4 regions of the Streptomyces sp. NPDC107546 genome follow, and region 3 is predicted to be linked to each of the others. Evidence: riboswitches for the same ligand, from Rfam matches in the RefSeq annotation. Region 3 holds a riboswitch; each other region holds the start of a gene.
The links. A riboswitch is a leader RNA that binds a small molecule or an ion and turns the genes downstream of it on or off. The one in region 3 is predicted to bind cobalamin.
Positions count from the first base shown of each region.

Region 1 (7,704 bases), on a different contig from region 3:
TTCGGTCAACTTCCGCAGGACACCGACCAGTTGACGTTCAAGACGCTGCAGACCTACTCCGACGGAAACGTCGTCCGCTGGATCGAGGAGGCCCAGAAGGGGCAGGACGAGCCGGAGAACCCGGCGCCGGTGCTCCAGCTGACCGCCAAGGGCACGGCGAAGGGCGGCGGTTCCACCGCGGCACCCGCGGGTGCCGCGGAGAAGCCGAGTGCCACCACGACCAAGGCCGCGGCCACCAGTGACTCCACCGCCCGCGGGCTCGGCATCGCCGGTCTGGTCGTCGGTGTCCTGGGCCTTGCCGCCGCGGGCTTCGCGATCGCCCGCGGCCGCAGCGGCGGGTCCTCAGGCACCTCTCACACGCCCTCGTCCGAGTGACCGGATCCCGTCCCGCCGGCGTCACCTGCCGTCGGCGGGACGGGGAGCCCAGCGCTCCTCGACCTTCGCCAGCCGCCAGTACGTGAGGGCCGCCGCCCACACCGCCACGAACACCCCGACGATGACGAAGCCCACGTTGTCGAGATCCAGCCCGGCGATCCAGCCCGTCACCGCGTCCCGCAGGTCCAGCTTGTCGTGCAGCACTCCGACCAGCTCGATCGTGCCGATCAGGAAGGCCACCGCGATCGACAGCCCGGTGATGGTGAGGTTGTAGAACACCTTGCGCACCGGGTTGGAGAAGGCCCACTGGTAGGCGAAGTTCATGAACGTGCCGTCGAGGGTGTCGAAGAGGCTCATCCCGGCCGCGAACAGCAGCGGCAGGCACAGGATCGCGTACCAGGGCAGCCCGGCCGCCGCCCCGCTGCCCGCCATCACCATCAGCGTGACCTCGGTCGCGGTGTCGAAGCCCAGGCCGAACAGGAAGCCGAGCGGGAACATCTGCCCGGGGCGGCTGACGGACCTGGTGAGGCGGCCGAGGATCCGGTTCATGAACCCCCTGGAATTCAGGTGGGCTTCCAGCTCCCGCTCGTCGTACGTCCCCGCCCGCATCGCCCGGAACACCCGCAGGATGCCCATCAGCGCCACCAGGTTGAGGGCCGCGATGAGATAGAGGAACGAGCCGGAGATCGTCGTGCCCAGCACGCCGAGCACCTGGTGCGTACGGGAGTTCTCGTTCATCAGCCGCCCGGCGAGCTGGGTGCCCCCGGCGATCAGCGCGGCGAGCACCACCACCACGCTGGAGTGCCCGAGCGCGAACCAGAACCCGACCGACACCGGGCGCTTGCCGTCCGCCATCAGCTTGCGGGTGGTGTTGTCGATGGCCGCGATGTGGTCGGCGTCGAAGGCGTGCCGCATGCCCAGTGTGTACGCGGTGACGCCGAGCCCGATTCCGAACGCCTTGGAGCCCATCTCGTAGTGCTCGGGCACCACCAGCAGGAACAGTACGCCGAACGCGGCCACGTGCAGGGCGGCGATCACCGCCAGCAGCCCGGCGGTCCGCAGGGTGTCCTCGCGCCGCCAACGGAAGGAGGCGGCCTCGGGCAGGGCAGGGTCGGGCAGGGTCATACGGTCACGCTCCAGCACCTCGTGGATCACTTCGTGAGATGCCGTGGCCGGTCTCCTGGCTGACGGATCAACGCGCCCGCCCCTGCCTTCCCGGTCGACGTGCGACCAGTGGCGCCGCCCGCTGGAGGCGGGCGGCACGGGACGGGAACTCCCCGATCACAGTGGCGAGGGCCGCTCCGGCCTGAGTCCCTGGGGACTTTCACCGGTCTTCCCGAACACCACGGCCCGGCCACCTTAGGGCCGGGGCGGCGACGCCTGCAAGACTGCACAGTTGCGCAGGTATCCCCAGGTATCGAAGATCACACAGGGGCGCCTGGGAGAATGCGCGCATGCATCTCGTCCCCGCCGACCGCGCCGGCAGGCGCACCATCGACGGCCACCGGGTCTGCGAGGCCATCGAGGCCATCGGCGCCCCCGAGGCCGTACGCACCTGGGCCGACCGCTTCTCGCTGCTGGCCGACCCCGGTCGGCTCGCCCTGCTGCTGGCCCTGCACCGGGCCGGGCCGCTCGCCGTCTCCGACCTGGCGGTGGCGACGGGCATGAACGACCCGGCCGTCTCGCAGGCGCTGCGGCTGCTGCGGACGGCCGAGGTGGTGGCGGGTGAGAAGGAGGGGCGGATCGTCCGCTACCGCGTGATCGACCCCTTGGTGAACGAACTGCTCAGGCAAGTGACCTGATCAGGCATCACTTCTTATGCGAGGCCGGGACCTTCTGCGCTGCCAGGTGGATGTCCTGACTCGACAGCGTCATCGGCGACGCCGTGAAGGCCCGCAGCCGGATGCGGGTTCCCTTCTTGGGTATGGCGAAGCCCTTGCCCGGTGCCTGGATCCGGTACGTCGCCGAGGCGTGGGCGCCGACGGACGACGGGCCCTGGAGCACCTTCCAATAGCGGCTCATGCCCTGGCCGGTGGTCACCGCGAAGTGGGGCTCGACGGCGGAGTCGCCGGTGTTGTTCACCCGGACGGTGAGCGTCTTGACGGTCTGAGGGGTGGTCCGGGTCGAGCCGACGGCCTGCATCCGCAACGGCGGCTTACCGGTCGCCGCCACCGCCGCGGCCGCCAGGGCCGGCGCCACCAGGGCCCCGGCCAACACCGCGCGGGCCGTCCGCCGACCGTGCAGCAGCCGGGGCTGCCAGGCGGTGGCGAACGCGGAGGGCGGCACGGTGACCGCGGCCGCCAGCCACAGCGGCGTCATCATCAGGTAGTAGCCGTCCTGCGAACGGGTCGCCAGGAAGAACGCGCACCAGGGAAGCACGGTCGCCGCCGGACCCAACCGGCGCACGAACAGTACGAACAGAGCCAGCAGACCCGCCGCCAGCAGCATGCTGGCGTGCGAGTACCACGACAGGCGGTCGCTGCCGTCGGTGTAGTACAGGGAGATGCCGACCAGGCCCTGGCCGTGGATGATCGCGCCCTGGGTGAGCGGCAGCGCGATGCCCTCGATCCACGTGCGCGGCTCGGTCACGATGAAGTAGGCGTTGATCAGCAGCCACGTTCCGGCGGCGATGCCCACGATCCGCCCCACGGCGCGGGCCGCCTCGCGCGCCCCCAGTTCGCCGCGACGCAACGCGTAGACACCGGCGAGCAGGAACGGCGTCAGGAACCACGGCAGTTGCTGGCTGGCGCAGGCCGCGCCCAGGCAGGCCGCCCGCGCCCAGTCGGCCGGGCCGCCCGTGCCCATCCGCGTCCAGCGCACCACCACCGGGATCAGGAACGCCAGCGCGACGATCGCCGGGTAGCCGAGCCGGGCGTACATCGGGATCATGCCGAAGCCCAGGCAGACCATGGTGGCCGCCGAGCGCCACGGCGTCGGCAGCATCTTCCACATGACGATCGTGCCGAGCGCGATCGCGGTGGTGGGGACCAGGACCTCGGGCAGCGCGCCGTGGCCCATCCACAGCAGCGGCGCGGTGAGGATCGCGGTCAGCGGCGGATAGCCGTAGGTGAAGTCGTAGCCGCCGTCCACCGTCTGGGTGTAGGCGACGGTGCTGTGGTGCCCGAACAGCCAGGGCCAGGCCTGCCCGTACACCGGGTCGCCGTGCAGTAGTTCGCGGGCGGCCTGGATGGTGAGGATCGACTCGTCGCTGTAGTCGTGCAGCGCGCCGGCCGCGCAGTAGACGAGCGTGATCGCCGTCACCAGGACCACGAGATCCAGGCGCGCCAGCGAGCGGCTGCGCCGCACCACCAGCGTCAGGACGCCCGTCACCAGGATCGACGCGTAGCAGACGGAGATCACCGCGGCGATCGGCGGCTGATGGCTGGCAGCGCTGTTCCACACGTTGCGCGTGCCGATCAACAGGCTGATGTTCGCGAGCAACGTGAGAATGCGGTGCCACTGTGCGGGAGCCCCGTCCGGCTCCGCCTCCCCCCGTGCCACCAGCGGGAGCACCCAGCGGGCGCTTGTCGACGGCTTCACTTCTGCCACATGCACGGAAGGACGCTAGGAGGAGATCATGAACGTCGAGCGCCCGGAGGTGAAGAGCCCGGTAGCAGCGAGGTGAAGAGAGCTCGTACGGGGGGTTGCGCCGACGGTTGCCCGCTGCCTGCCGGCCACCGTCGAGGCCCTGTGCGCCGCCTCAGTAGATGTCATCGAGACACTGGGCGCCGCCTCAGTAGACGTCCCGCACATACCGCTTCTCCGCCGCGAGCTGCTTCACATACGCGGCCGCCTCCGCCTCGCTCAGGCCGCCGTGCAGGACGGCGATGTCCCGCAGCGCCTGGTCCACGTCCCTGGCCATGCGGGAGGCGTCCCCGCAGACGTAGAAGCGGGCGCCCTCCCGCAGCCAGTGCCACAGCTCGGGGCCGTGCTCGCGCATCCGGTCCTGGACGTAGACCTTGGCGCGCTGGTCGCGGGAGAAGGCGGTGTCGAGGCGCGTCAGCACGCCGTCCTCCCGCAGCTTCGTCAGCTCCTCCTCGTAGTAGAAGTCGGTGGCGCGGTGCTGCTCGCCGAAGAACAGCCAGTTCGGTGCGGTGTGCCCGAGTGCACGGCGTTCCTGGAGGAAACCGATGAAAGGGGCGACCCCGGTGCCCGGCCCGACCATCACCATCGGGGTCGAGCCGTCTGCCGGCGGCCGGAAGTTGGGCGAGCGCTGCACGAAGACCGGCACCGGCGCATCGGGCTCCGCGTCGGCGAGGAAGCCGCCGCACACCCCGGCGCGGGGCCGCCCGCGCAGGCTCTCGTAGCGCACCACGGACACGGTCAGCGACACCCGGTGGGGGTCGACGAGCGGGCTGGAGGAGATCGAGTACAGCCGCGGCTGCAAACGCTTGAGCACTCCGGCCCATTCCTCGGCCGTGGCCCGCACCGCGTACTCGGCCGCCACGTCGACGGCCTGCCGGCCCCAGCACCAGCGCGCCAGGCCGTCCTTGTTGTCGGGGCGCAGCAGCTGCCGCAGCTCCCGGTCGTCGCGGGCGCGTTCGGCGACGAAGCGCAGCAGGTCCGGGGTGATGCGGGTGATGTCGAGATGCCTGAGCAGGGCTTCGGCGAAGGGCACCTCTCCCGCTCCCGCGACCTCGACGTCGGCGGCTCGGTCGATGCCCGTCACCTCCAGCCATTCCTCCACGACCACGGGGGAGTTGACCGGGCGTACACCGAGCGCGTCCCCCGTCTCGTACGTGAGGCCGGTCCCGCTGGTGTCGAAGGTGAACCGGCGCACTTCCTTGCCCGCTCCGGGCAGGCTGAGCAGCCGGTTGCCGACGAGGCGGGCGGTCGCCGGGGCGGGTTTGCCCGGCTTCGGCTGCGCGGAGGCGGTCGCCGGGACGCCGCCGAGCGCCGTGAGGACCGACTCGAGCCAGGCGTCCGCTGACGGCTCGTAGTCGGGTTCGCAGTCGGTGCGCGGCGCGAGGCGCACCCCGCCCAGCTCCTGCAGGCGCGCGTCGAGACGGCGCCCGTGTCCGCAGAAGTCGTCGTACGACGAGTCGCCGAAGGCCAGCACGGCGAAGCGGACACCGTCCAGGCGCGGAGCCTCGTGACCGGAGAGGGCGTCCCAGAAGCCGGAGCCGTTGTCGGGCGCCTCGCCGTCGCCGAACGTACTCGTGATCAGCAACAGATCGGCACCACGGGGGAGTCGGCCGACATCGGCCTCGTCCATGCCGACCAGGGTCGCCCGGTGTCCGGTCGCGGTGAGCCGCTGGGCGGTTGCCGTGGCGAACTCCTCCGCGTTCCCGGTCTGCGAGGCCCACAGCACCACGACCTCACGGCCGGCCGGCTCCCGCTCCTCGGGGGCGCTGCCGGCCCGGGAGTACATGCCGGCGAGGACGCCGTTGACCCACAGGGCGTGCTCCGGGCTGAAGGGCGCGTCCGGCGGCAGCACGGGCACCCCGGGGGCGCCGGAACCGAGGCCCGCGAGGAAGCCGGTGAGGTACTGGCGCTCCTGGGAGCTCAGGACCGGCGGAGGGGCGGGGGTGAGGCCGAAGGGGTCGGCGGCGGTCGGGGCGGCGGGCACCGGGACCCGTGTGACCGCCGGGACGGGGGCCGCCGGAGGGCTCGCCGGCTCGGCCACCTTCGCCAGTGCCACCGCGCACACCTTGAACTCCGGCTGGAAGGAGACCGGGTCGAGCGCGTCACTTGTCACCGCGTTGACACTCAGATACTCGCCGAACAGGTCGTTCCAGTGGAAGGGGGCGAAACAGCCCCCGGGCCGCACCCGGTCCGTCACCACCGCCGGCAACACGGCCCGCCCGCGCCGCGAGGCCACCTCCACCCGGTCGCCGTCCGCGATCCCGAGCGCGGCCGCGTCCTCGGGGTGCACCTCCACGAAGGGCCCCGGGTTGAGCTTGTTGAGCTTCTCGACCTTCCCCGTCTTCGTCAGCGTGTGCCACTGGTGCTGCACCCGCCCGGTGTTCAGCAGGAACGGGAAGTCGTCGTCCGGCAGTTCGGCGGGCGGCAGGTGGGGCCGCGCGTGGAACACCGCCCGGCCGCTCGGAGTGGGAAACGTCAGTCCGCCGTCGACGTACCGGATCGGATTGCGCGCCGGCCCGTCCTCCCGGGCGGCCGGCCACTGCACGGGGCCGGTCCGCAGCCGGTCGTAGGTCACCCCGCGCAGGTCCCAGCCCGTCTTCGGGTTCCAGGCGCGCTTGATCTCCTCGAAGACCTCCTCGGCGCTGCCGTAGGAGAAGCCCTCCGCGTACCCCATCTCCCGCGCGACCGCCGCGATCAGCCGCCAGTCGGCCATCGCCTCGCCGGGCGGGTCCAGCGCGGGCCGGGCGAGGGTCAGCCCGCGCTCGCTGTTGACAAGTACGCCCTCTGCCTCGGCCCACAGCGCGCCGGGCAGGACCACGTCGGCGTAGGCGTTGGTCTCGGTCTCGGTGAAGACGTCCTGGGCGACGACGAACTCGGCGGCCTCCAGGCCTTCGATGACCGTCTTGCGGTTGGCCACGGACGCCACGGGGTTGGTGCACATGATCCAGCAGGCCTTGATCTCGCCGTCCGCCATCTTCTGGAACATCTCGACGGTCCCGCGCCCCACCCCGTCCGCACGCAACGCGCCCGGCTGGAGCCCCCACAGCTCCTCGACGAACGCCCGCTCCTCCTCCACGAGCACCGACCGCTGGCCCGGCAGCCCCGGCCCCATGTAGCCCATCTCGCGCCCGCCCATGGCGTTGGGCTGCCCGGTCAGGGAGAACGGACCGCTGCCCGGACGGCAGATGGCGCCGGTCGCCAGGTGCAGGTTGACGAGCGCGTTGGTGTTCCAGGTGCCGTGCGTGGACTGGTTGAGCCCCATGGTCCAGCAGCTCGTCCACTCCTTCGCCTCGCCGATGAGCCGGGCCGCCCGACGGAGGTCCTCCTCGGCCAGACCGGTGATCTCGGCGACCGCCGCGGGCGTGTAGTCGGCGAGGAAGGCGGGCATCGCCTCCCAGCCCTCGGTGTGGCGGGCGATGAAGTCCTCGTCCGTGTGCCCGTTCTCGTGCAACAGGTACAGCAGCCCGTTCAGCAGGGCGAGATCGGTGCCGGGCCGGATCTGCAGGAAGAGGTCCGCCTTCGCGGCGGTCGCGGTGCGCCGGGGGTCGACGACGATCAGCTTGGCGCCCGCCTTGACCCGGTCCATCAGACGCAGGAACAGGATCGGATGGCAGTCGGCCATGTTCGAGCCGATGACCAGGAAGACATCCGCCTCGTCCAGGTCGTCGTAGGAGCCCGGCGGTCCGTCGGCGCCCAGCGACAGCTTGTAGCCGGCGCCCGCGCTCGCCATGCACAGCCGGGAGT
Region 1 covers NZ_JBVKBA010000001.1:153,807-161,510, forward strand. The annotation lists gene ACZ7L1_RS00680 (YcnI family copper-binding membrane protein) at 1-375, shown strand, start outside; gene nicT (Nickel transporter NicT) at 397-1,500, opposite strand; cobalamin riboswitch at 1,529-1,738, opposite strand; gene ACZ7L1_RS00690 (ArsR/SmtB family transcription factor) at 1,830-2,177, shown strand; gene ACZ7L1_RS00695 (hypothetical protein) at 2,185-3,930, opposite strand; gene ACZ7L1_RS00700 (molybdopterin-dependent oxidoreductase) at 4,109-7,704, opposite strand, start outside.
Region 1: it holds a riboswitch for cobalamin, as region 3 does, so the genes downstream of both, nicT (Nickel transporter NicT) here and ACZ7L1_RS04665 (cobalamin biosynthesis protein) in region 3, are expected to answer to the same signal.

Region 2 (7,704 bases), on a different contig from region 3:
AAGCGACGCCCTTCGACAAGAGGCTGGTGAACACCGACTCCTACAAGGACGTCCTCACCGAGTACGTGCGCCCGCTGATCAAGGTCAAATTCTTCTGGTACGACCACCCCGAGGCCGACCCGGAGGCATCCGGGCACTACTTCGTGATCGAGGTACCGCCGCTGCCCGAGGCCGCCCGGTGGGCGATTGTCACCCGGGGCATCACCGACAACGGCCAGTTCATCAAGAACAGCTGGACCATCCCGATCCGCAACGGCGACACCACGGCCTTCCTCCCACAGGACGAGGTATACCGCCTCCTGAACGACGGCCTGCGTGCGCGGTTCACGGCCGCTGCCACGGCGCCGGCGCCCGCACCGGCCGCGGACCGCGTGAAAGTCCGGGAAGTCCTGCGCGCTGGTCTGAAGCTGGAGGAGGCACCCGTGCTCTTCTTCCAGAGTGTGCCCGATCACCCGCGCGGGCTTGTCCCAGGCATGTACGCCGACGGCGGCCTGCGCGACGTCCTGAGCAATCAGGACACACTCCGGGGCGCCCATGCCTTCAACTGGTCCTCGGATTACACGCGTCCGGCACCTCGTGAGGGCGGTCTCCTGCTCGCCGACGCTCCCCGCCGCGGACTGCTGGTCGAGTCGGACGGCGCGGTCACCGGGGCCGTGTCAGCGACCGCGGAGATGCTCGGCTGGGCAATGGAGCGGTACAACGACGGCAGCGGCGTGCGCAGGATCAACGTGTTCGTGCTGACCGAGATCGCCCTGGAGTATTTCCGGCTGGTCGACCGGCACGTCCTGCCCCTCGTCGACGGTGCGTGGACGCACCGGATCGTCGCCCTGGACTTCGCCCGACCGCCTGGGCGCGTGCTCGCATCCGGTGAGGACCCGGCCTTCCCGCTCTGGGGCTCCACCGAGATGGCCACGAGCGATGACTGGAATCACAGCTGGAGGGCCCTGGGAGACCCGGAACGCGACGCCTACGAAGCACTGCGCTACATCTACGCGCTCTTCGGCCTGGATGTCACCGTCAACCCGTTCATCGATGGAGACCGCGTGAGCGCAGCCAAGCTGCAGGCGAAGGGCAAACAGCTGGAGGCCGGGCAGTAGCAGGCCAGCCCGGGCAACTTGTCTGCCCGGCTTCGCGCGCGGCCCCGCCCTCGCGCGCCAGGAGCACCAGCGGCGCCCGATCCCCTCGCCCGCCGCCCGGGGCCTGTCCCACCCACTTCTCTTTTCTTCCTGCTGTGGGGCGTGGACTCGGGGGCGTAGAGGGGATCGGGCGCCGACCACGGCCGGACCAGCGTGGTGACCTGCGCGGGCACGGGGACGGTCCTGCGGGGCCGCGCAACACCTGGCGCAACCCCCAACGCAACAGATAGGCGCAACCCTTGCCGCAACCTCGTGCTCCTGGTCGACGGGACGACCGGTCACGCGGCCAGGACGGCTCCGTGGGCGCGGGCGAGGTGGCGCAGCTCGGACCGTGCCGCCGGCGCCGAGGGGACGGTCTCCCAGTACGGGTGCCACCACAGCCGTACGGACAAAAGCAGCAGGCGGCGGCGCAGAGCGGTGGTGTCGCGGGGGCGGGGCGCGGCGAGCGCTTGGTAGGTGTCGTTCCAGGCTGCTTGCGTCTGCACCAGGTCGTCGGGGAAGTCGGTCACGTCCATCCCCGCATTAGATCGCATGTTCGAAATGCGTGTCACTTCGGCACGCCCGACCGGAACCGTGGTCGGGGTCGCGCCGGGCGTGGTCGGCCTCGTGGTCAGTACCCCCCTGAATCACTGGCGGGGCTCTCCCGCCCTCACCCCTGACAGCACCGGATCGCTCGGTGGAAGGGATCTGGTGTGACGTGGACGCCGCCGGAACCCATGCTGAGCGCTCCCGTGCCCGGGCCCGAGCTGCGGCCGGGCTGGGCGGCGGAGCCGAAGTGGGATGGGTTCCGGGCTCTGGTCTCCGTCGACGCGGGCTGGGTGGTGCTGCGCTCCAGGCGCGGCACCGAGATGCTTCCGGCGTTTCCAGAGATTCGGGCCGGCGCCGCGCAGTTGCCGGATGAGACCGCGCTTGATGGCGAGCTGGTCGTATGGGACACCGCGGGACGGCTCGCCTTCGAGCAGCTGCAGAACCGGCTTCAGCGGCGCGGCGCCGCGGCGGCCCGGGCCGCGGGCGAGTGGCCGGCCCACTTTGTCGCGTTCGATCTGCTGCGGCTGTCCGGGACCGACACGACCGGATGGCCGTATCGGCGGCGCAGGGCCGCGCTGGAGTCCGTGTTCGCCGCGCGCCGGCTGTCGGCCCCGTGGGTGCTGTGCCCGTCGACCACCGACCCGGACACCGTGCGTGAGTGGCTGACGTGGGCGTCGGTCGGGATGGAGGGCGTGCTGTTCAAGCGGTTGGACAGCGTGTACGAGCCCGCGGTGCGCGGTTGGCGGAAGTACAAGGTGCGCGAGACCACCGAAGCGATCGTCAGCGCAGTCACCGGCACACTCGCCTCTCCGCGCACTCTGCTGCTCGGCAGGTTCGACGACCGCGGCCGCCTTCAGTACGTCGGCCGCACCACCACTCTCGCCCGGACGGCGAGCAGCACGGTCGCCGGGCTACTCGCCCCGGCGCGGCGCGGTCATCCGTGGACGGGCTGGTCGTTCTCCGCCGGGTGGGGCAGTCGGGAGACGCTGGACGTCACGCTGATGGAACCGGAGTTGGTGGTGGAAGTCGGCGTCGACGTCGCCCGCGACGCCTCCGGCCGGTGGCGCCACCCCGCACACCTGCACCGTGCCCGCCCCGACCTCTCTCCCGCCGACGTCCCCCGCCTGGCGTCGCGGCCACGCTGACGGCGGCACGGGCGCGGCGGCCGTGCCGACGCGCAACCGGCTGAGCGCGCGCCCTGTTCCCCAGCCGCGGCTGTGCCGCCTATCCCGCCCGTTTCTTTCCCTCACTCCAAGCAAGTGCTGTCCCACCCGGCCCGCGTCGGTGGCCCGGGCCACCGGCAGTACCGGGTCGGAACGCTGATAGCGGCGGCCGGGCTGGTCGTCTGGATCATCTACCTGGTCGCCGACCGGGCGGCCCTGGCGTGGACGTCCTGCATCCTCGTCGCCGTCGCCCTCCTCGGCCTCACCATGCTTGCCCGCTGGCTGCCCCTCTACCCCACCGCCGCCACGGGGGATGAGACGACGCCCGCGGAACGGCGCCTGCCGGTCCCGGTGGTCGCCGCCCACGGTGTTCTTGGCGCAGCCACTCTGCTGCTGGTGCTACTGGCGGCGCTGGGAGTGGGCGGCAGCTGACACGGCCGCGTATGCCGCGCCGGTCTCTGTCAGTCGTCGTCGGCTCGCCCGAGCGGTCGGCCAAGTGTCAGGTTCCAGCGCCCGGCGCGGCCACTGAACGCGGCTGCAGTCAGCGGCGGTACATCAATCCGCCAAAAGGACGGCTCCGGGGCCCACAGCACCCGGACGGTCACGGCCCGTACGACATCCGGTTCGACAACGGCGACTGTCCGGCCGGAGAACTGCGCGGCCTCGTCCAGCCAGGCCGCGACCCGCTCACACAACTCGTGCACCGACTCCCCGCCGTGCGGGACGGCTGCCGGGTCGGACAGCCACACGGCCACCGCGTCCGGCTCGGCGGCGCCCACCTCGTCGAGCGTCCGGCCACGCCATCGACCCATGTCTAGGCCGGCCAGTACGGGTTCGTCGTCGGCGTCGAGGCCGAGCGCGGTGGCCGTCTGTCGGCAGCGGACGGTGGGGGAGGCAAGCGCTCGCCCGGCTCGAGAAAGGGCGCCTGCCGCCGAGCGGGCGTGCGCCGCCCCGATCGCGTCAAGTGAGCACCCGTCGTCGAAGCGAGCCGCGCGCAGGGACGCGTTCATAGCTGGTGAGATCAACATCACTCGGCTCGTCACGTGCTCACTCTCGCGGTCGACAGCCCTGCTGTCACAGGGCGTTCACAGAAAACGGCGGCCTGACGCGCCCCCGTCAGCGCCCGTGCGCCCTTGGCCGCACCTCCGCTTCGCGGTACCTTCTCGGCGATATCGACGACGGATCGCGGAAGCCGGTGGGATTCCGGCACGGTCGCGCCACTGTAAGCCCCCACGACACATCTTTCGTTGTGTGGTGGACAAGTCAGACCCGCGCCGTCGTCCTGTGCACCACCGAGACGGGACGCGAGTTCCCCAGGAGGTTCTGCCATGGCGCAGTCCGTCGCTCAGCCGACCACCACCCCCACCGCTGCACCGGCCAAGCTGCCGATCGGCGCGATCGTCCCCTGGGCGGTCTTCTTCGGCGTCCTGATGCTGGTTCTGCTCTACTTCGTCGGCGCCGAGCAGGGCGCCACCTCCGTGATGTCCGGCGAGGATGTGCACGAGTGGGTGCACGACGCCCGCCACCTGCTCGGCTTCCCCTGCCACTGACGGCGGCGAGGAACCCGCCCCATGAACTCGGCAACCGTCCGAAATCTGCTGGTGCGTGGCATGCTCGCGGGACTCGCCGCGGGCCTGCTCGCCCTCGTCGTCGCCTACTTCCTCGGTGAGCCGCGCGTCGACTCGGCCATCGCCTATGAGGAGGCGCACTCTCACGAGCACGGCATGGAGGTCGTCAGCCGCACGATGCAGTCCACCGGTGGCCTGGCCACCGGAGTCCTCGTCTACGGCGTCGCGTTCGGCGGTATCGCCGCCCTCGCGTACTGCTTCGCGCTCGGCCGGATCGGCCGCTTCGGGCCGCGCGCGAGCGCGCTGCTCCTCGCGGCGGCCGGACTGATCGCCGTGTATGTCGTGCCGTTCCTGAAGTACCCCGCCAACCCGCCGTCCGTGGGCGACCCCGACACCATCGGCAAGCGCACCACTCTGTACTTCCTGATGATGCTGCTCAGTGTGCTGCTGGCGATCGCCACGGTGATCCTCGGCAAGCGGCTGGGACCGCGCCTGGGCAACTGGAACGCGACGGTGGCCGCAGGGGCGTTCTTCATCCTGGCCATCGGGCTGGCGTACGTGTTCCTGCCGGCTGTCAACGAGGTGCCGAAGGACTTCTCGGCCACCCTGCTCTGGCAGTTCCGCCTTTCGGCCCTGGCCATCCAATTGACCCTGTGGACTGCCTTCGGGCTCGTCTTCGGGCTGCTCGCCGAGCGGGTGCTGGCCCCGAAGGCCGCGGAACAGGCGACCGTGCAGGGGGCGAGGGCGGGGGCGGCTCCGGTTCCCCGCTGACGATGCTCCTCGGCAGGCTCAGCCCGTTCGCCACGGGTCAAGAAGGCAGGCTGAGAAGGTGCCCAAGGCCCCGACCCTCACGCGGGTCGGGGCCTTCGGCCGCCCATCGGTTCGCTGGGCTCAGCGCAGGCGCAGGGCCTCGCGGATCGTGGTGAACAGGTCGGTCTGGTTGGTGACGCCGAGGACGCGGTACGCCAGCGGGCCCTGGGCCGCGATGCGGACCTGGGTGCCGGTGTGCTCCTGGGACTGGCCCGGGGTGTTGGTCGAGTAGTTGACCTTCAGCTGCTGGCCCTCGTTGGTGATCAGCGTCGAGGACTGGCCGGGCGGGGTGGCCTCCAGCGGGACGATCTGGCTTGTGTGGCCGTGGTCGGCGGTGGTGACGACGAGGGTGTCGGGGTGCTTGGCCGCGTAGTCGCGGGCGACCTTCACCGCCCGGTCGAAGGCGGCGGTCTCGCCGATCTGGCCGCAGGGGTCGGCGGCGTGGTCCTGCTTGTCGATGGAGGCGCCCTCGATCTGCAGGAAGAAGCCCTGCTTGGAGTGGGCCTGCTTCTGCTTGGCCTCCAGGAGCTGGATCGCCTTGGTGGCGGAGTCCGCGAGGCTGGGGGTCGTGGCCGGGCGGTTCGGGTTGGATGTCATGCAGCGTTGCGGGGCGGTGCCGCCGACCGCGGCCGGCTTGCCGGTCCACTCGACCGGCACGTTGCCGGTGGCGAACAGGCCCAGCACCGGCTTGCCCACCTTCACGTTTGTGAGGCCCACGTTGTCGGTGACGACCTGGTAGCCGAGCTTCTGCGCCTGCTCGGTGACGGTCAGGCCCTTGTACGTGCCGTTGGTGACCTTCTGGTCGAATCGCTGCTTGCCGCCGCCGAAGAGGACGTCGACCTTGTGGTTGACGGACTGCTCGGCGATCGAGCCGGGGCCGCCGGCCGCGAGGGTGTCGGTCGGGCACTTGGCCATGTCGGCCGGTCCCTGGCAGGAGCGGTCGGTGACGTGGGAGGCGAGCACGGCCGGGGTGGCGTCGGTGAGTTCGGCGGTGGTGACGCTGCCGGTGGCGTAGCCGTTCTTCTGCGCCAATTCCAGCAGGGTGGGGACGGCCTTGTCGGTGCCAGGTGTCTTGGAGATGCGGCCGTTGACCGTCTTTACGCCGGTGGCCCAGCCCGTGCCGCTGGCGGCGGAGTCGGTGACGTAGTCCGGGGTGCCGTCGGCGTGGACCGCGTAGGTGGTGTAGGCGCCGGTCAGCGGGAACTTGTCCATGTTCAGACGGCCGCCTGCACCGACGGTGTAGTCGCGGGCGAGGGTGATCTCCGAATCGCCCATGCCGTCACCGATGAGCAGGATGACGTTCTTCGCCTTCCCGCCCTGGATCGCGTTCTTCGCCTGCTCCTTGCTGTCGAAGGCGCCGGCGGCGGTGGTGGCGGCCACGGCGGCCGTGGAGGCGGCGAGCAGCGCGGTGGCGACCGTGAGGTGACGGCGGGAGGGTCTGGCCATCGATACGACTCCTTGAAGCGTCCGGTGTACGGAGCGGGAACCAACGGAGCCAGACCACCAGGTGTTGACAAAGGCAAGGTAAATGACTGGTCGTGAGAATGCATACGGTAGGTAACCTGCGGGAGGCCCGGACCAGGCGGGCCGGGCCTCCTGGCTCGTCTTACGCCGCGACGGGCTGCGGCTGTCGTACCGTCAGGCGTCCCGTGCGGGCCAGGGCGGCAACCGATGCCGCGCACCCCAGCCCTGTAGTGGTCAGGGCGCACCAGGTCAGCCAGAGAGCGTCGTGTCCCTGCGCGAAGTCCCAGAGAGCGCCGGTGGCGAGGTTGCCGAGGGTGACACCGAGGCCGGAGAGGGTGTTGTAGAAGCCGTAATGGGTGGCGACCAAGCGGTCGCCGGACAGGGTGACGACCGTGTCCATCTCGAACGGGTAGACCACCGCGGATCCGGCCGCGAGGAGCACCACGGCCACAACCAGGCAGCCGACCGCCGTGGCGGAGGATCCTCTGGTAGTCAGTGCGAGCGGCAGGAACGCCAGTCCCATGGCGGCCAGTCCCCGTACCAGTGCCTCGGCCGGCTGCCACCGCTGTTTCGCCCAGCCGGTCAGGCGCAGTTGTCCGGCCACGGCCACCGCGGCCGAGACGACGAACAGTCCGCTGGTGGCCGTCGTACCCCGCGGGCCGAGGGCGTCCCCCGCAGCGAGCGGCAGGGCGAGGTAGACCTGGAACGTCAGGACGTAGGAGCCGATCATCGCGGCGGAGAAGAGCAGGAAGGGCCTGTTGGCCGCGACCGTGCGCCACTGCGCCAGTACCCCGTCCCGGCCGGTGGTGGCTGTGCCGTGGTGGCCTGCCGTCAGTGCCCGCAGCTGCAGCAGGGTGAGTCCGGCGAAGATGGCGGCGGCGACGGTGCACACGAGGCGGAAGTCGGCGGCCAGCAGCGCGAGTCCGGCCAGCGGGCCGAGCAGCATGCCGGCCTGGTAGTAGACGTTGAAGGTGGCGAAGGCGTCCACACGGCGCTCCCCGGCCTCGACGGCGAGGTAGGCGCGCACGGCAGGGT
Region 2 covers NZ_JBVKBA010000031.1:13,279-20,982, forward strand. The annotation lists gene ACZ7L1_RS31540 (AlbA family DNA-binding domain-containing protein) at 1-1,097, shown strand, start outside; gene ACZ7L1_RS31545 (hypothetical protein) at 1,415-1,651, opposite strand; gene ACZ7L1_RS31550 (ATP-dependent DNA ligase) at 1,829-2,809, shown strand; gene ACZ7L1_RS31555 (hypothetical protein) at 2,924-3,259, shown strand; gene ACZ7L1_RS31560 (histidine phosphatase family protein) at 3,289-3,870, opposite strand; cobalamin riboswitch at 3,964-4,120, shown strand; gene ACZ7L1_RS31565 (CbtB domain-containing protein) at 4,156-4,377, shown strand; gene ACZ7L1_RS31570 (CbtA family protein) at 4,399-5,166, shown strand; gene ACZ7L1_RS31575 (alkaline phosphatase) at 5,287-6,651, opposite strand; gene ACZ7L1_RS31580 (MFS transporter) at 6,812-7,704, opposite strand, start outside.
Region 2: it holds a riboswitch for cobalamin, as region 3 does, so the genes downstream of both, ACZ7L1_RS31565 (CbtB domain-containing protein) here and ACZ7L1_RS04665 (cobalamin biosynthesis protein) in region 3, are expected to answer to the same signal.

Region 3 (7,704 bases):
CGCCGCGTCCATGGGGGACAGGGCGGCGTCGGACGCCTCCCACGCGGCGCGCGAGGAGGTCAGGCACAGCCCCTGCAGCACCGGGACGTTCATCTCGGCCAGCGCGCCGATGTCCCAGGACTCCTCGTCGCCACCGGCCGACGCCTGCGAGGCGTGCGTGCCGCCGGCCGCGAGGACCGTGGCCACCAGGGAATCGGCCTTGGCGAGGATCTCGTACAGCCCGGCGTCGGCGCCGCGCAGCGAACCGCAGAACACGGGGAGGGCGTTGGCCCCCTGCGTCTCGATCGCGTCGCACAGGGTGTCCACGAAGGCGGTGTTGCCGCTGAGTTCGTGGGCCCGGTAGAAGAGCACGCCCACGGTCGGGCGGCCCTCGGTGAACGGGCGCTCGCCGTGTACGCCGTACTCCGGCATCTTCCGCGGCTCGTCGAAGCCCTCACCGGTCAGCAGCACCGTGTCGGACAGGAACCGGGCGAGTTCGGTGAGGTTGGCGGGGCCGCCCTCGACCAGGTACTTCAGCGCCTCCGCCACGACACCGGCCGGTACGGAGGACTCGGCCATCAGCTCGGCGTCGGGGACGGCCTCCCCGCCGAGCAGCACGGTCGGGATGCCGGACGCCTTCAGCCGGGCCAGCCCGTCCTCCCAGGCGCGCTTGCCGCCGAGCAGGCGCACGACGACGATGTCCGCGCCCTCGATCAGTCCCGGGAGCTCCTCGGCGACGTCCACCCGGGTCGGGTTGCCGATCCGGTAGGGCGCGCCGGAGGCACGGGCCGCCAGCAGATCGGTGTCGGCGGTCGACAACAACAACACTGTGCTCATGCGGGCGCTCCCGGGGGGATGAAAGGCAGTCCTTGCGGCGCGCCCGACTCGATGAGCCGCCACAGCGCGTCCGTGTCCGCGTGCTGTTCGATCAGGTCGCCGAGCCGGTCGAGCTGCTCCTCGCGCAGCGCGGCGAACGACGTGTCGGGGGCCGGCACGAAGCGGCGCTCCGCGGCGGCGGCCACCTCGCGCAGGAAGGCCCGCCGGAAGCCGTCCGACTCCAGGGACCCGTGCCAGTGGGTGCCCCAGGTCTGTCCGACCCGGCAGCCGTCGAGGAAGGGTGTGCCGCCGGTGATGTCGGCGACCCCGTGGTGGATCTCGTACCCCTCCACGGACTCGCCGAGGGCTTCCCCCGCCGGCCGGGTGAGGGTCTTGTCGCGGGCGAACCGCACCCGCACGGGCAGCACTCCGAGCCCGTCCACGTGCCCCCTGCGGCTCTCCACCTCGTCCTCGATGTGCTCGCCGAGGATCTGGAAGCCGCCGCAGACGCCGAGGATCGGCCGCCCCTCAGCGGCCCTTCGGACGAGGGCGTCCGCGAGGCCGCGCTCGCGCAGCCACTCCAGGGCGCGGACGGTTCCCCGGGTCCCCGGGATCACCACGAGGTCCGCGTCCGCCAGTTCCTCCGGCCGGTCCACGAACCGGACGACCACACCCGGCTCGGCGGCCAGCGCGTCCACGTCCGTGAAGTTGGACATGAGAGGGATGGCGCAGACGGCGACGCGCAGCACGTCCTCGCCGACGGGGGCGGTCACCTCGGACTCGCGGACCGCGCCCCGCAGGGACACCCTGAGCCCGTCCTCCTCGTCGATCCCGAGCCCGTGCCGGAACGGCAGGACGCCGTAGGTGCGCCGCCCGGTGAGGTCCCGCAGCATGTCGAGGCCCGGTTCCAGCAGGCTGACGTCCCCGCGGAACTTGTTGACCAGGAATCCGGCGACGAGTTCCTGGTCCTCGGGGGAGAGCAGCGCCACCGTCCCGAAGAAGGACGCGAAGACGCCGCCGCGGTCGATGTCACCGACGACGAGGACGGGCAGCCGGGCGTTGCGGGCGATGCCCATGTTCACGATGTCGGTGCGCCGCAGGTTGATCTCCGCCGGACTGCCGGCCCCCTCACAGATCACCGCGTCATACGTGCCCCGCAGCTCGGCCAGGCAGTCCAGCACGGTGCCGAGGAGCCGCTGCTGCCGCCCCCCGTGGTACCCGCGCGCGCTCAGTTCACCGACCGGCTTGCCCAGCAGCACGACCTGGCTGCTCTGCTCGCCACCCGGCTTGAGCAGCACGGGGTTCATCAGCGCGGTCGGCTCGACGCGGCACGCCTGGGCCTGCATGGCCTGCGCCCGTCCGATCTCTGCGCCCTCTCGGGTGACGAAGGAGTTCAGAGACATGTTCTGCGCCTTGAACGGCGCGACCTTGACCCCCCGCCGTACGAGCCAGCGGCAGATCCCGGCGGTGACGACGCTCTTGCCGGCGTCGGAGGTGGTACCGGCGACGAGGAGTCCGCCGCTCATGACGTCCGTCCCTTCGCGAGAAGCCTTCGGGCCACCAGGCGCCCGGCGACCGTGATGCCGAGCGCGAGCCCGCCCACGCGCCGGGAGAGCCGTACGGCCCGCTCGATGTCGTCCGTACGGACGGCGCGCCCCGCCGTGTTGAGCACGGGCCGGTGCTCCACGCGCCCCCCGTACGACAGCGTCCCGCCCAGCCGCACGCCCAGGGCCCCCGCGAACGACGCCTCCACGGGCCCGGCGTTGGGGCTCGGGTGCTTCGCGGCATCGGCACGCCAGGCCCGCACCGCGCCCCGCGGGTCGGGCCCCGCCGCTGCCGCGAGAACGGCCGTGAGTCGTGCCCCCGGCCATCCCGCGATGTCGTCGAGGCGTGCCGAGGCCCATCCGTAGCGCCGGTAACGGGGCGACTTGTGCCCGACCATGGCGTCGAGCGTGTTGACGGCGCGGAAACCCACGAGACCGGGCACCCCGGCGACCGCTCCCCAGGTGAGCGCGCCCACCACGGCGTCGGAGGTGTTCTCGGCGACGGACTCGACGACCGCCCGGGCGATCCCGTCCGCGTCCAGCGCCTGCGGATCGCGCCCGCACAGATGCGGCAGCCGGGCGCGCGCGGCATCGACGTCCCCCGCCTCCAGGGCGCGCCCGATGGCGCGTGCCTCCCGGGCGAGCGACGTGCCCCCGACCACGGCCCAGGTGGCGGCGGCGGTCAGGGCCGTGGCGGCGGTACGGGAGGGACGTACGGCGGACGCGGCGAGCGCCGCCACTGTCACGGCGCCCCCGGCGCAGACGGCGGTGTGCAGCGCGCCCCACCCGCGGTGGTCCCGCCACAACACCCGTTCCACGGCCGCCGCGGCCCGCCCGAACGCGGCGACCGGATGCCCGCGGCGTGGATCGCCCAGCAGGTGGTCACCGAGGAGACCGGCGGCGGCGCCGTACGCGAAGACGCGATCGGCACCCATCGGCTCAGCCGACCGTGCGGTCGGACAGAACCCGGTGACAGAACCTCAATCGGCAGCCGCGCATGGCGATATGTCCTCACTCAGGGTGTCCACGCCCTGGTTCGACGAGACCGGCGGCGAGAGTTCCTGGCTCCCGGGGAGTTCTTCCCCGGTGACAGTGGCGGGACCGCGCCGGACTCGCACCGGCTTCCTCTCCTGCCGCCGTACTGGCTCCGGCAGTCCACCACGCGCCCAGAACAGCCGTCAACTTGCTCTTGACCTGCGACGCTGCGGTGTGCCGAGTCCCACACCACTGAAATCGCGTCAGTTGCCCGAATCACGCCTTTCGTTGTGAAGTGGCGGTCGAAGTGGGCGGTCCAGGGGCGCGCGTTCCGGCGCGTGACTCGAAACGGCGCACCGGTCCGGTGCTCGTCTTTCGCCGTACGGCGGGGTGTGCTTTGCTGGCCGAACTCGAGAAACCCGGCAGTGGACGGCGTCCGAGCGAACCGTCCAGAGGACGGGAGGGACCCACATGGGGGACAGGGCCAAGGAATTCTCGGCAGGCGCGGGAGGTCCCCACGCGCCGCATCTCTCGCTGGCGGCGGCGGCTCCGCTGGCACTCTTCTCCCTGACGACGGGGATGTTCGCGGTCGGCATCGGTGCCCTGGCGGCGCTGCTGGTGCCCGGAACCCCGGCGCGGGCCCTCGTGTGGCTGGTGGTCACCCTCGTGGCCGCCGCCTGCGCGGGGCTGTGGTGGGGCCTCACTCCGGTCACGGAGCGTCTCCGTGTCCTGGGCCGGGCGACGGCGGCTGTCCGGCAACGCGACTCGCGAACCCCTTGACCCCTTTACTCCGGGAACGTGGGAAACCCCCGCAGCGACATCGCTGCGGGGGTGACTCGCAGCGACAGCGCTGCGGGGTGATTCCGAAGTGCTCCGGCCGTCAGGCGACGATCAGATGGATCCCGTACGCGACCGCCGCCGCGCACGCAGCGAAACAGGCGTAGGCGCCGGTGGCCGCCAGGGCGGCCGTGCCGCCCCGGGCCGCGTCCTTCTTGGTGAGGCCCACGACGCCCAGGGTGAACAGGGCCACCAGGGCCACGGTGACTCCGAGGCTGACGCCGAAGACGGAGCCGAGGGCTGCCCAGTCGATCTTCATGAGTGGTGATTCCTTAAACCGTGGCGGCGGGGGCCGGCTCAGCGGAGGGGCCGGCGTCCGGAGCCGGGATCGTGGCCTGCAGGTCGGTGGTGGCGTCCGTGTCCGCCGGGGCGGTGCCGGGCGCCGCGCTGTCGGCCGCGGCGGCGTCGGCCGCGGCGACGGGGCCCGCCGGGGGCGGGATGACCGCCGCGATCGCCGCGGTGACGACGCCCGCGGGCTCCGTCTCGACGTCGTTGACGTTGTCCACCGTGACCGGCTTGCGGCGCGAGAGCGTCCAGATGACACCGGCGCCGGCGACCAGCAGCACGCCGGTGGCGACCGTGCCCCAGGTGCCCTGCTTGGTGAGGAGTTCGGCGCCCGCGCCGACCAGGCCGGCCGCCGGGAGCGTCAGCACCCACGCGGTCAGCATCCGGGTCGCGGTGGACCAGCGGACCACGCCGCCCTTGCGGCCGAGGCCCGCGCCCATGACGGCGCCGGAGCAGACCTGGGTGGTGGAGAGCGAGAAGCCGAGGTGCGAGGAGGCGAGGATCGCGGTCGCCGCGCTGGTCTGGGCGGCGAAGCCCTGCTGCGGCGCCAGGTCCGTCAGGCCCTTGCCGAGGGTGCGGATGATGCGCCAGCCGCCCAGGTAGGTGCCGAGCGCGATGGCCAGGCCGGCCGAGACGATGACCCAGGTGGGAGGGTTCGAGCCGGGGGCGAGGACACCGCCGGTGACCAGGGCCAGCGTGATGATGCCCATCGTCTTCTGCGCGTCGTTCGTGCCGTGGGCCAGGGAGACCAGCCCGGCCGAGGCGATCGACCCGGCGCGATAGCCCTTCGCGGTCGCCTTCTCGTCGGCGCGGCTGCCGATCACGTACGACAGGCGCGTGGCGAGCATCGAGGCGAGGCCCGCCACGAGCGGCGCGGCCACCGCGGGGATCAGGACCTTGGTGACGATCGTCGAGCCGTTCACCGCGGACCAGCCCGCCGAGGTGACGGCGGCACCGATCAGACCACCGAAGAGAGCGTGGGAGGAGCTGGAGGGCAGACCGAGGAGCCAGGTCAGCAGGTTCCACAGGATGGCGCCCACCAGGGCGGCGAAGATCACTTCGACGCGTATGCCCTGTTCGTTGATGATGCCGCCGGAGATCGTCTTGGCGACCTCGACGGACAGGAAGGCGCCGAGGAGGTTCAGCGCGGCGGACATCGCCACCGCCGTCTTGGGCCTCAGGGCGCCGGTCGAGATGGTCGTCGCCATCGCGTTGGCTGTGTCGTGGAAACCGTTCGTGAAATCGAACACGAGAGCGGTGACGATCACGATTCCGAGGAGGAGCGTGATGTGTTCCATTTACCCAGGCTTCTGTGGGAGGTCAGTGGCTGTTGGACCGTAGGCAACCTGGGTGAACGGAAGATGAACTGAGACCGGCTGGAGGGTGTACCGATCAGCGTATTTGCGTTCCGCTTGTGGTCGGCCGACGGGGGGCGCAGCCTCGAACGAAGCTGGAATTCAGGCCTCCGGAAGCCTTGGCGTGCCTCAGGGGGCCGCGCCGGGCTCTCCGTCGGCTCGTCGCGAACCGCTTCAGTCGGTCCCGGGGCCCGTTGAAGAGATTTCGGTCACCCTCCGGGCTCCCGTGGTCGGGTACCGCCTCCCGGGGGAGGTACGTCCGTATATGCGTCCTTACGGCCCCGTGGCTCCCGGCCCACAGGTGCGCCGGGCCATCCCCGCGCGGACCCCGCCTGGCAGGATCGCGGCATGGCCGATCAGCGACATGACGCAGGGGACGCCCGGGAGGCCGTACGGCAGGGGCAGGGGCGGGGGCCGGGTGAGGCGGAGGAGGTGGCGCGGGCCTGGGACCAGCTCGTCGCGACGGCCCGCCGCACGGTCGCCGACGGACTGGTCGTCGGCACCTCCGGCAACGTCTCCGTACGCGTCGGTGACACCGTGCTGGTCACCCCCACCGGAGTGCCGTACGAGCGGCTGACGCCGGGCGACGTGGTCGGAGTCGATCTGGACGGACGACAGGTGCTCGGCACGCTGCGCCCGACCAGCGAGCTGCCCATGCACCTGGCCGTCTACCGCACGACGGACGCCCGGGCCGTCGTGCACACCCACGCCCCCGACGCCACGGCCGTCTCCACGCTCGTACGGGAGCTGCCGCTGATCCACTACATGGCCGCCGCGCTGGGAGGTGCGGTGCGGGTCGCCCCCTACGCGACCTACGGAACCCCCGAGTTGGCCGAGAACATGCTCCGCGCCCTGACCGACCGCAGCGCCTGCCTGCTGCAGAACCACGGCACCGTCGCCCACGGTGCCTCGCTGGACCAGGCCTACGACCGCACGGCCCAGCTGGAGTGGATGTGCCGCGTGTGGCTGACGGCGTCGACCGTGCCGGGCCTCACCCCGCACCTGCTCAGCCGGGAGCAGGTGGCGGAGGTAGGGGAGCGGTTGCGGGGGTACGGGCAGCATCAGGGGTTCACGAACCCCTAGTGGACCGGCCGGCCGGGGCGCCTTGCGGCGCGCCCCGTGGGTGACACCACGCCCTTCTCCCCACTGGCCGGGGGCGGGCTGCACCGGGAGACTGGATGGATGCGCACTGTCAAAGCGGCGGCCGCAGCCGTCACCGTAGCCATCGCCGCGGGCGCCGCCGGCGTCGCCGCGGGCCGCTTCGCCAGCGACGCCGCGCTGAAGGCACCGCCGGGGCGTCCGCTGCCCACGGAACCCCGCCTCACCGTGCACTCCCTGGCGGCCGGCCGGATCGCCCTCACCCGCGACCTGGCCTCCCGGCGGCCCGGCACCTACGGGCTGACCGGTGACGGCTCGCACGCGGTCGTCGGGCCGGTCCTGGACTCCGCCCCGCACACCGTCGACACGGTCGTACGCCGACTGGAACGCGTCACGCACGGCACGCTCGAGCCCGGTGACAAGGTCTGGCTCACACCCGCCCTGTACACCGGTGACCCCGGGACCGCCCTCGGTCTCGAGTACACCGACGTGGAGGTGCCCGGCGAACTCGGAACCCTGCCCGCCTGGTTCCTGCCGGGCGCCCGCGACACCTGGGTGATCACCGTGCACGGGCTCGGCACCACCCGGGAACACCCCATGAACGTCCTGGGATTCCTGCAGCGCCACCACTTCCCGGTCCTCGACATCGCCTACCGCGGCGACCCCGGGGCGCCGCGCTCGCCGGACGGTCTGAACCATCTCGGCGAGACCGAGTGGCGCGACGTGGACGCCGCGATCCGCCACGCGGTGCGGGCCGGGGCCGAGCGGGTCGTGCTGCACGGCTGGTCCACCGGCGCCGCCATGGCGCTGCACGC
Region 3 covers NZ_JBVKBA010000002.1:462,814-470,517, forward strand. The annotation lists gene cobN (cobaltochelatase subunit CobN) at 1-816, opposite strand, end outside; gene ACZ7L1_RS04660 (cobyric acid synthase) at 813-2,321, opposite strand; gene ACZ7L1_RS04665 (cobalamin biosynthesis protein) at 2,318-3,274, opposite strand; cobalamin riboswitch at 3,375-3,515, opposite strand; gene ACZ7L1_RS04670 (DUF397 domain-containing protein) at 3,622-3,885, shown strand; gene ACZ7L1_RS04675 (hypothetical protein) at 3,786-4,094, shown strand; gene ACZ7L1_RS04680 (hypothetical protein) at 4,195-4,410, opposite strand; gene ACZ7L1_RS04685 (inorganic phosphate transporter) at 4,424-5,734, opposite strand; gene ACZ7L1_RS04690 (class II aldolase/adducin family protein) at 6,140-6,874, shown strand; gene ACZ7L1_RS04695 (alpha/beta hydrolase) at 6,974-7,704, shown strand, end outside.

Region 4 (7,704 bases), on a different contig from region 3:
ATCACCGAGCCCGCCGCGAAAACGACCGTGCGCACGACGACCGCCCAGAACTCGCCGTCCTGAAGCACGTTGGTGAAGTTGGCGAACCCGGCCGACTGGGCCGGCTGGAACCCCCACAGCTGGGACTGGCCGAACTTCTGGAAGGACAGGGTCACCAGGCGGACCAGCGGATAGCCCATCACCAGGGCGAGGACCAGCAGACAGGGGGCGAGCAGCGCCCAGGGGACGGCGCCCCCGCCCGGCGCCCGCCCTCTGCGTGGCCTTGCGGCGGCGATGCCCGGTGGTGGAGGCACCGGCCGCGGCGGCGGCACCTTGGCAGGGGTGGTCGTGTCTGCGGCACTCATCGCGCGCTCCTCAGCGGTCCTTCAGGTCGTACGAAGGCGAAACCCGCACGGTCGCAGGAGGACGGCAGCCCCGCCCCCACGGTCGTACGAGACGCAGGGCCCCTCCCCGAACACCCCCCGGGTCCACGGGGCCCTGCCGTCGGCTCACTTGGTGTTGATGACCTTGTCGATCGCGGCGTCCGCGTCCTTCGCGGCGGCCTCGACCGACTTCTTGCCGGTGCCGATGTCCTGCAGCATCGTCTGCAGGACTTGCGCCTTCTCGACCTGGCCCCAGCCGGGTGCCATGGGGACGAACCAGTTGGACTCGGCCGCGGTGGCCGGGACCGCCGTCGCCGGGTCGTTCTTCAGGGTCGCGAGGTCGGTCTTGTCGTTGGGCAGGTTGCCCTTGGCGATGAGGCCCTTCTGGCCCTGCGATCCGGTGAACGCGTTGATCCACTCGGCGGCCAGCGACTGCGCCTTGGACTTCACCGGGATCGCCAGGTCGGAACCGCCCAGGAAGACGGGCATGTTCTTGCCGGACGGGCCGGGCATCACGAAGTTCTCGAGGCCGGTCTTCAGCTTGCCGCCGGTCTTGTCGGCCTTCGGGTCGGCCGCGGCCGCGCCCTCCCAGGCGGCGCCGAAGATCATGGCGGACTTGCCCTGGCCGTAGACGATGTACCGGTCGGATTCGTCCTTGGTCTTGTCGCCATGCATGTACTTGTCGATGACCGTCTTGAACTCGCTGAGGCCCTTGAGGGACTCCGGCGAGGAGAGGCTGGCCTTCCACTGGCCGCCCTCCTGCCTGGCGATGGAGCCGCCGGCGTCGTAGACGAAGGACATGGCCGCGTACCAGTCGCGCGTGGGCTGGTACCAGGCGCTGAACCCGCTGCCCTCCTTCTGCTGGATCTTGTCCAGGTCGGCGGTGAGCTCCTGGTACGTCTTCGGCGGCGCCTTCACACCGACCGAAGCGGCGATGTCCTTGCGCCAGTTGGCGACGCGGCCGCCGGCGTAGTAAGGGACGCCGTAGGTCTTGCCGTCGTACGTGACGGACGACTTGAGGCCGTCCAGCCACTGGGCGGAGTTGTCGAACTTGGCCGGGTCCACCGGGGCGAAGGCGCCCTTGACCATGTAGCCGAGCATCTCGGTGTTGCCCATCTCGACCACGTCGGGGGCCTTGTCGGTGGCGAGGACGGCGTCGAGCTTGGTGTTCTTGTCCGGCCAGCCGTAGTACTCGTGGTTGATCTTCAGGCCCGGGTGCTTCTTCAGCACCGCGTCGTCGGCGGCCTTCACCAGCGCCGGCCAGTTGTTCTGGGCGTCGACCGTCAGCCAGACGGTGAGCTCCTTGGCGTCCGCCCCCGTGCTCGACCCGCCGGACTTCCCGCCCCCGCACGCCGCGATGGAGACCATCATGCCCGCGATACCGATCGCGACTGTCAGTTTGCGCTTCACGCCATCCTCCTCAGGGATGCCACAAACCCCCCTTGTCCCCGCGGCGTGACGACGCGCACCGCCCGTGGGGCCGGGACCTGGACCAATGGTGTAGACCAGTAGGGGGGAGCTTGGCTCAGACCAATAGGCGCGTCAAGGGTGTTCGAGCCGCTCAGGGCGTTCGTTATGCGACCTACATATGAAAGGACCTTTAAGTAGGAACCCAGCGAAAACGGGCACACGGATTCCCATGGCCGCGACTGGACCACTTCCACGGTGTGGACTAGACCAGCGAGGGTGCCGACGGTATACAGAGGGGATCCCCGTCCGTGGAACGGGGATCACGGAGCGTGGGGCTCTGCTCCCCATGAAGCCGTGCCACGATGTGAGCCGTGACCGACGGCCTGTCGGTCGCTTCGGCATCCGGAGCCGGGAAGGCAGAGCATGAGCACCGACGTCAGCAGTGCGGAGAGCGAGGGCGGGACGACCGTCCGCACCGCGCGCGTGCCCAAGTACTACCGTCTGAAGAAGCATCTGCTCGACATGACGGAGACGCTGGCGCCGGGCACGCCGGTGCCGCCCGAGCGCACGCTGGCCGCGGAGTTCGACACCTCCCGCACGACGGTGCGCCAGGCGTTGCAGGAGCTGGTCGTCGAGGGGCGGCTCGAACGCATCCAGGGCAAGGGCACGTTCGTCGCCAAGCCGAAGGTGTCCCAGGCGCTGCAACTGACCTCGTACACGGAGGACATGCGCGCGCAGGGACTGGAGCCCACCTCGCAACTGCTGGACATCGGCTACATCACGGCCGACGACACGCTCGCCGGGCTGCTCGACATCTCGCCCGGCGGCCGGGTGCTGCGCATCGAGCGGCTGCGCCTGGCGAGCGGCGAGCCGATGGCGATCGAGACGACGCACCTGTCCGCCAAGCGCTTCCCGGCGCTGCGCCGCTCGCTGGTGAAGTACACCTCCCTCTACACGGCGCTCGCGGAGGTCTACGACGTCCATCTCGCGGAGGCGGAGGAGACCATCGAGACCTCGCTGGCCACCCCGCGCGAGGCGGGTCTGCTCGGCACGGACGTGGGCCTGCCGATGCTGATGCTCTCCCGACACTCGCTGGACCGCGAGGGCAAGCCGGTGGAGTGGGTGCGGTCCGTCTACCGAGGGGACCGCTACAAGTTCGTAGCCCGGCTGAAGCGGCCCGCGGAGTAGAACCGCAGCGCCTTCCGGGCCTGGTCACGACCGATATGCGGACGAGGGCTTCCGCTTTCATGACGTGGTCACCTACATTGCCTGCGCATTACACAGGTGCACAGGTGACCAGTGAGGGGACGGAGCCGCATGTCCGATCAGCCAGATGCAGCCAGAGCGGCGGTGGTGACGCCGGTGCGCGTCGTCATCGCCCTCTGCCTTGTAGCACCCTTCGTCGCGATGCTGTGGGTCGGCTCGTACGCCGAGACGGACCCCGCGTTCATCGGCATTCCGTTCTTCTACTGGTACCAGATGCTGTGGGTGCTCATCTCCACGGCGCTGACGATGTTCGCGTACAAGCTGTGGCAGCGTGACCAGCGCTCCCGCGCCGGCCAGAAGGGGGGTGCGTCGCAGTGAAGGACGGCGTGAACGGCGTCGCGCTCGGCGTCTTCATCTTCTTCTTCCTGGCCGTCACCGTCATCGGCTTCCTGGCGGCGCGCTGGCGCAGGGCCGACAACGAGCACAGCCTCGACGAGTGGGGCCTCGGCGGCCGCTCGTTCGGAACCTGGATCACCTGGTTCCTGCTCGGCGGCGACCTGTACACCGCGTACACGTTCGTGGCCGTGCCGGCGGCGATCTACGCGGCGGGCGCCTCGGGTTTCTTCGCGGTGCCCTACACCATCCTGGTGTACCCGCTGATCTTCACCTTCCTGCCGCGCCTTTGGTCGGTTTCGCACCGGCACGGATACGTCACGACCTCGGACTTCGTGCGCGGCCGGTTCGGTTCGAAGGGCCTGTCGCTGGCGGTGGCGCTCACCGGCATCCTGGCGACCATGCCGTACATCGCGCTCCAACTGGTGGGCATCCAGGCCGTCCTTGACGTGATGGGCGTGGGCGGCGGCGAGAACACCAACTGGTTCGTGAAGGACCTGCCGCTGCTGATCGCCTTCGGTGTGCTGGCCGCGTACACGTACTCGTCGGGCCTCAGGGCTCCCGCGCTGATCGCGTTCGTGAAGGACGCGCTGATCTACATCGTCATCGCGGTGGCGATCATCTACATCCCGATCAAGCTCGGCGGCTTCGATGACGTCTTCGCGAAGGCGGGCCATGCGTTCGCGCAGGTCAACCCGGCAACTGGCAAGCCGCGCGGGGCCCTCGCGCCCTCGGAGGCGACTCAGTGGACGTACGCCACGCTGGCGCTGGGCTCGGCGCTCGCGCTGTTCATGTACCCGCACTCGATCACCGCGACGCTGTCCTCGCGCAGCCGTGAGGTGATCCGCCGCAACACCACGATCCTGCCGCTGTACTCGCTGATGCTGGGCCTGCTGGCGCTGCTGGGCTTCATGGCGATCGCCGCGGGTGTGAAGGTCAAGAACGGGCAGCTGGCGATTCCGCAGCTGTTCGAGAACATGTTCCCGGACTGGTTCGCCGGTGTGGCCTTCGCGGCGATCGGCATCGGCGCGCTGGTGCCCGCGGCGATCATGTCGATCGCGGCCGCGAACCTCTTCACCCGCAACATCTACAAGGACTTCATCAAGCCGGACGCCACGGCAGCAGAGGAGACCAGGGTCTCCAAGATCGTCTCGCTGCTGGTGAAGGTGGGCGCCCTGGTCTTCGTCCTGACCATGGACAAGACGGTCGCCATCAACTTCCAGCTGCTCGGCGGCATCTGGATCCTGCAGACCTTCCCGGCCCTGGTCGGCGGTCTGTTCACCCGCTGGTTCCACCGCTGGGCGCTGCTGGCGGGCTGGGCGGTCGGCATGGTCTACGGCACGCTGGCGGCGTACGGTGTCGCGTCCCCGACCCAGCCGCACTTCGGCGGCTCCGCCAAGGAGATCCCCGGCATCGGGGAGATCGGCTACATCGGCCTGACGGCGTTCGTGCTGAACGTGGTGGTCACGGTGGTGCTGACGTTCGTCCTGAAGGCGCTGAAGGCTCCGGAGGGCATCGACGAGACCAGGCCGGAGGACTACACGGCGGACGCGGGCGACCCGGGGGTGCAGGTGGAGCTGCCGCCGGCCACGGCCGGCGCCTCGCACTGAGTCCCCGTCGTACGCGGGTCAGCGGGCCGACGGAGAAATCCGGCGGCCCGTTGTCGTACCCGTCCGGCACACTCGGCCCCATGGACCTCATCATCCGGCAGGCGACCCCCGACGAGTACGACAGGCTCGGCGAGATCACGGCGCAGGCCTACCTCCAGGACGGCCTCCTCGACTTCGGCGAGAGCGACGCCTACCTCGACGAACTGAAGGACGTGGCGGGGCGGGCCGCCGCGGCAGAGGTGCTGGTGGCCGTGGCGGACGGGCATGTGCTCGGCGGCGTCACCTTCGTACCGACCGGCGGCGGTCCCATGGCCGACATCGCGGGACCGAAGGAGGCCGAGATACGGATGCTCGCGGTCGCGCACGCCGCCCGCGGCCGCGGCGCTGGAGAGGCTCTCGTCCGGGCCTGCGTCGACCGCGCACGGGCCACTGACGGCTGCGTACGCCTCGTCCTGTCGACCCAGCGCACGATGCGCACCGCCCACCGCATCTATGAACGCCTGGGCTTCGTTCGCACACCCGAGCGGGACTGGAACCCCCTCCCCCATCTCGACGACATCACTCTCCTCACCTACGAGTTGACGCTCTGAGGCAGCAGCGACACAACATCTGGTGGTGACACCGCAGCCCAGCACAAGATGTATGCTCATGCTCGCTGTCGCCGCAGGGGAATCCGGTGCGAATCCGGAACTGTCCCGCAACGGTGTACTCGTACACGTATGCCCGCATGCCGTCGTACGAGCGTCAGTCCGAGGACCTGCCGACAGCGCGCCCGGCCGTCCGGTCCGGGTGCCCTGACGTCCGGGCCTCGTGGAATGGGCCGGTGGACGCGACGCCGCGTGCGCTCGTGAGCTGCCCTGCCCTCCGCCAGGCCCCGTGCCGAGCGAGGGAGAGCCCCACGTGACCATCGCGCCAGCCGATCCGGCTTCAGCCGCAGGCCTGGAAACCGACGGTCCCGGTGCCGCGCTGCTGCGGACCCTGACCGAGCTGACCGCCGACCTTCCCGACGCCGACCCCGGCCGGGTCGCCGCGGCCGCGTTGCGCGGCCGGTCCGCCCGCGCCGACGAGGCCGAGCTGCGCGAGCTGGCCACGGAGGCGGCCGCGGGCCTCATCTCCGAGGACCCCGCCTACTCGAAGCTGGCCGCCCGCCTGCTGACCATCGGCATTCGCGCCGAGGCCGCCTCCCAGGGCGTCACGTCGTTCACCGAGTCCATCGCCGTGGGCCACCGGGAAGGCCTCATCGCGGACCGCACCGCCGCGTTCGTGCGCCTGCACGCCGACCGTCTCGACGCCCTGGTGGACGAGCGGGCCGACGACCGCTTCGGCTACTTCGGCCTGCGTACCCTGCACAGCCGCTACCTGCTGCGGCACCCGATCACCCGCAAGGTCGTCGAGACGCCCCAGCACTTCATGCTCCGCGTCGCCTCCGGGCTCGCCGAGGACACTGCGCTCGATCCACAGACGGACAGCCGGTCGGTGGACGACGTCGCCGCGCTCTACGGGCTCATGAGCCGCCTCGACTACCTCCCGTCCTCCCCCACCCTCTTCAACTCCGGCACCCGGCACCCCCAGATGTCGTCCTGCTACCTCCTCGACTCCCCGAAGGACGAGCTGGACTCCCTCTACGAGCGCTACCACCAGGTCGCCCGCCTCTCCAAGCACGCCGGCGGCATCGGCATCGCCTTCTCCCGCATCCGCTCCCGCGGCTCCCTGATCCGCGGCACCAACGGGCACTCCAACGGCATCGTCCCGTTCCTGAAGACCCTCGACGCCTCGGTCGCCGCCGTGAACCAGGGCGGCCGGCGCAAGGGTGCCGCCGCCGTCTACCTGGAGACCTGGCACTCCGACATCGAGGAGTTCCTGGAGCTGCGGGACAACACCGGCGAGGACGCCCGCCGCACCCACAACCTCAACCTGGCGCACTGGATCCCGGACGAGTTCATGCGCCGCGTCGACGCCGACGAGCAGTGGTCGCTGTTCTCCCCCTCGGACGTGCCCGAGCTGGTCGACCTGTGGGGCGAGGAGTTCGACGCCGCCTACCGCAGGGCCGAGGCGGCAGGGCTGGCGAAGAAGACGATCCCCGCCCGGGACCTGTACGGCCGCATGATGCGCACCCTCGCGCAGACCGGCAACGGCTGGATGACGTTCAAGGACGCCGCCAACCGCACGGCCAACCAGACGGCCGAGCCGGGCCACGTGATCCACTCCTCCAACCTCTGCACGGAGATCCTGGAGGTCACGGACGACGGGGAGACGGCGGTCTGCAACCTCGGGTCGGTCAACCTGGGCGCGTTCGTGGCCGACGGCGACATGGACTGGGAGCGGCTGGACGCCACCGTCCGCACCGCCGTCACCTTCCTCGACCGCGTCGTCGACATCAACTTCTACCCCACCGAGCAGGCGGCCCGCTCCAACGCCAGGTGGCGTCCTGTCGGCCTCGGTGTGATGGGCCTGCAGGACGTCTTCTTCAAGCTGCGGCTGCCCTTCGACTCCCCCGAGGCCAAGGCCTTGTCCACGCGGATCGCCGAGCGCATCATGCTCGCCGCGTTCGAGACCTCCGCCGACCTCGCCGAACGCCACGGCCCGCTCCCGGCCTGGGAGAAGACCCGTACCGCCCGGGGCGTGCTGCACCCCGACCACTACGACGTCGAGCCGGCCTGGCCGGAGCGCTGGGCGATCCTGCGGGAACGCATCGCCGCTGTCGGGATGCGCAACTCGCTGCT
Region 4 covers NZ_JBVKBA010000028.1:1,712-9,415, reverse strand. The annotation lists gene ACZ7L1_RS30410 (carbohydrate ABC transporter permease) at 1-344, opposite strand, end outside; gene ACZ7L1_RS30405 (extracellular solute-binding protein) at 489-1,772, opposite strand; gene ACZ7L1_RS30400 (GntR family transcriptional regulator) at 2,196-2,960, shown strand; gene ACZ7L1_RS30395 (DUF3311 domain-containing protein) at 3,090-3,356, shown strand; gene mctP (monocarboxylate uptake permease MctP) at 3,353-4,981, shown strand; gene ACZ7L1_RS30385 (GNAT family N-acetyltransferase) at 5,062-5,571, shown strand; cobalamin riboswitch at 5,624-5,760, shown strand; gene ACZ7L1_RS30380 (ribonucleoside-diphosphate reductase subunit alpha) at 5,882-7,704, shown strand, end outside.
Region 4: it holds a riboswitch for cobalamin, as region 3 does, so the genes downstream of both, ACZ7L1_RS30380 (ribonucleoside-diphosphate reductase subunit alpha) here and ACZ7L1_RS04665 (cobalamin biosynthesis protein) in region 3, are expected to answer to the same signal.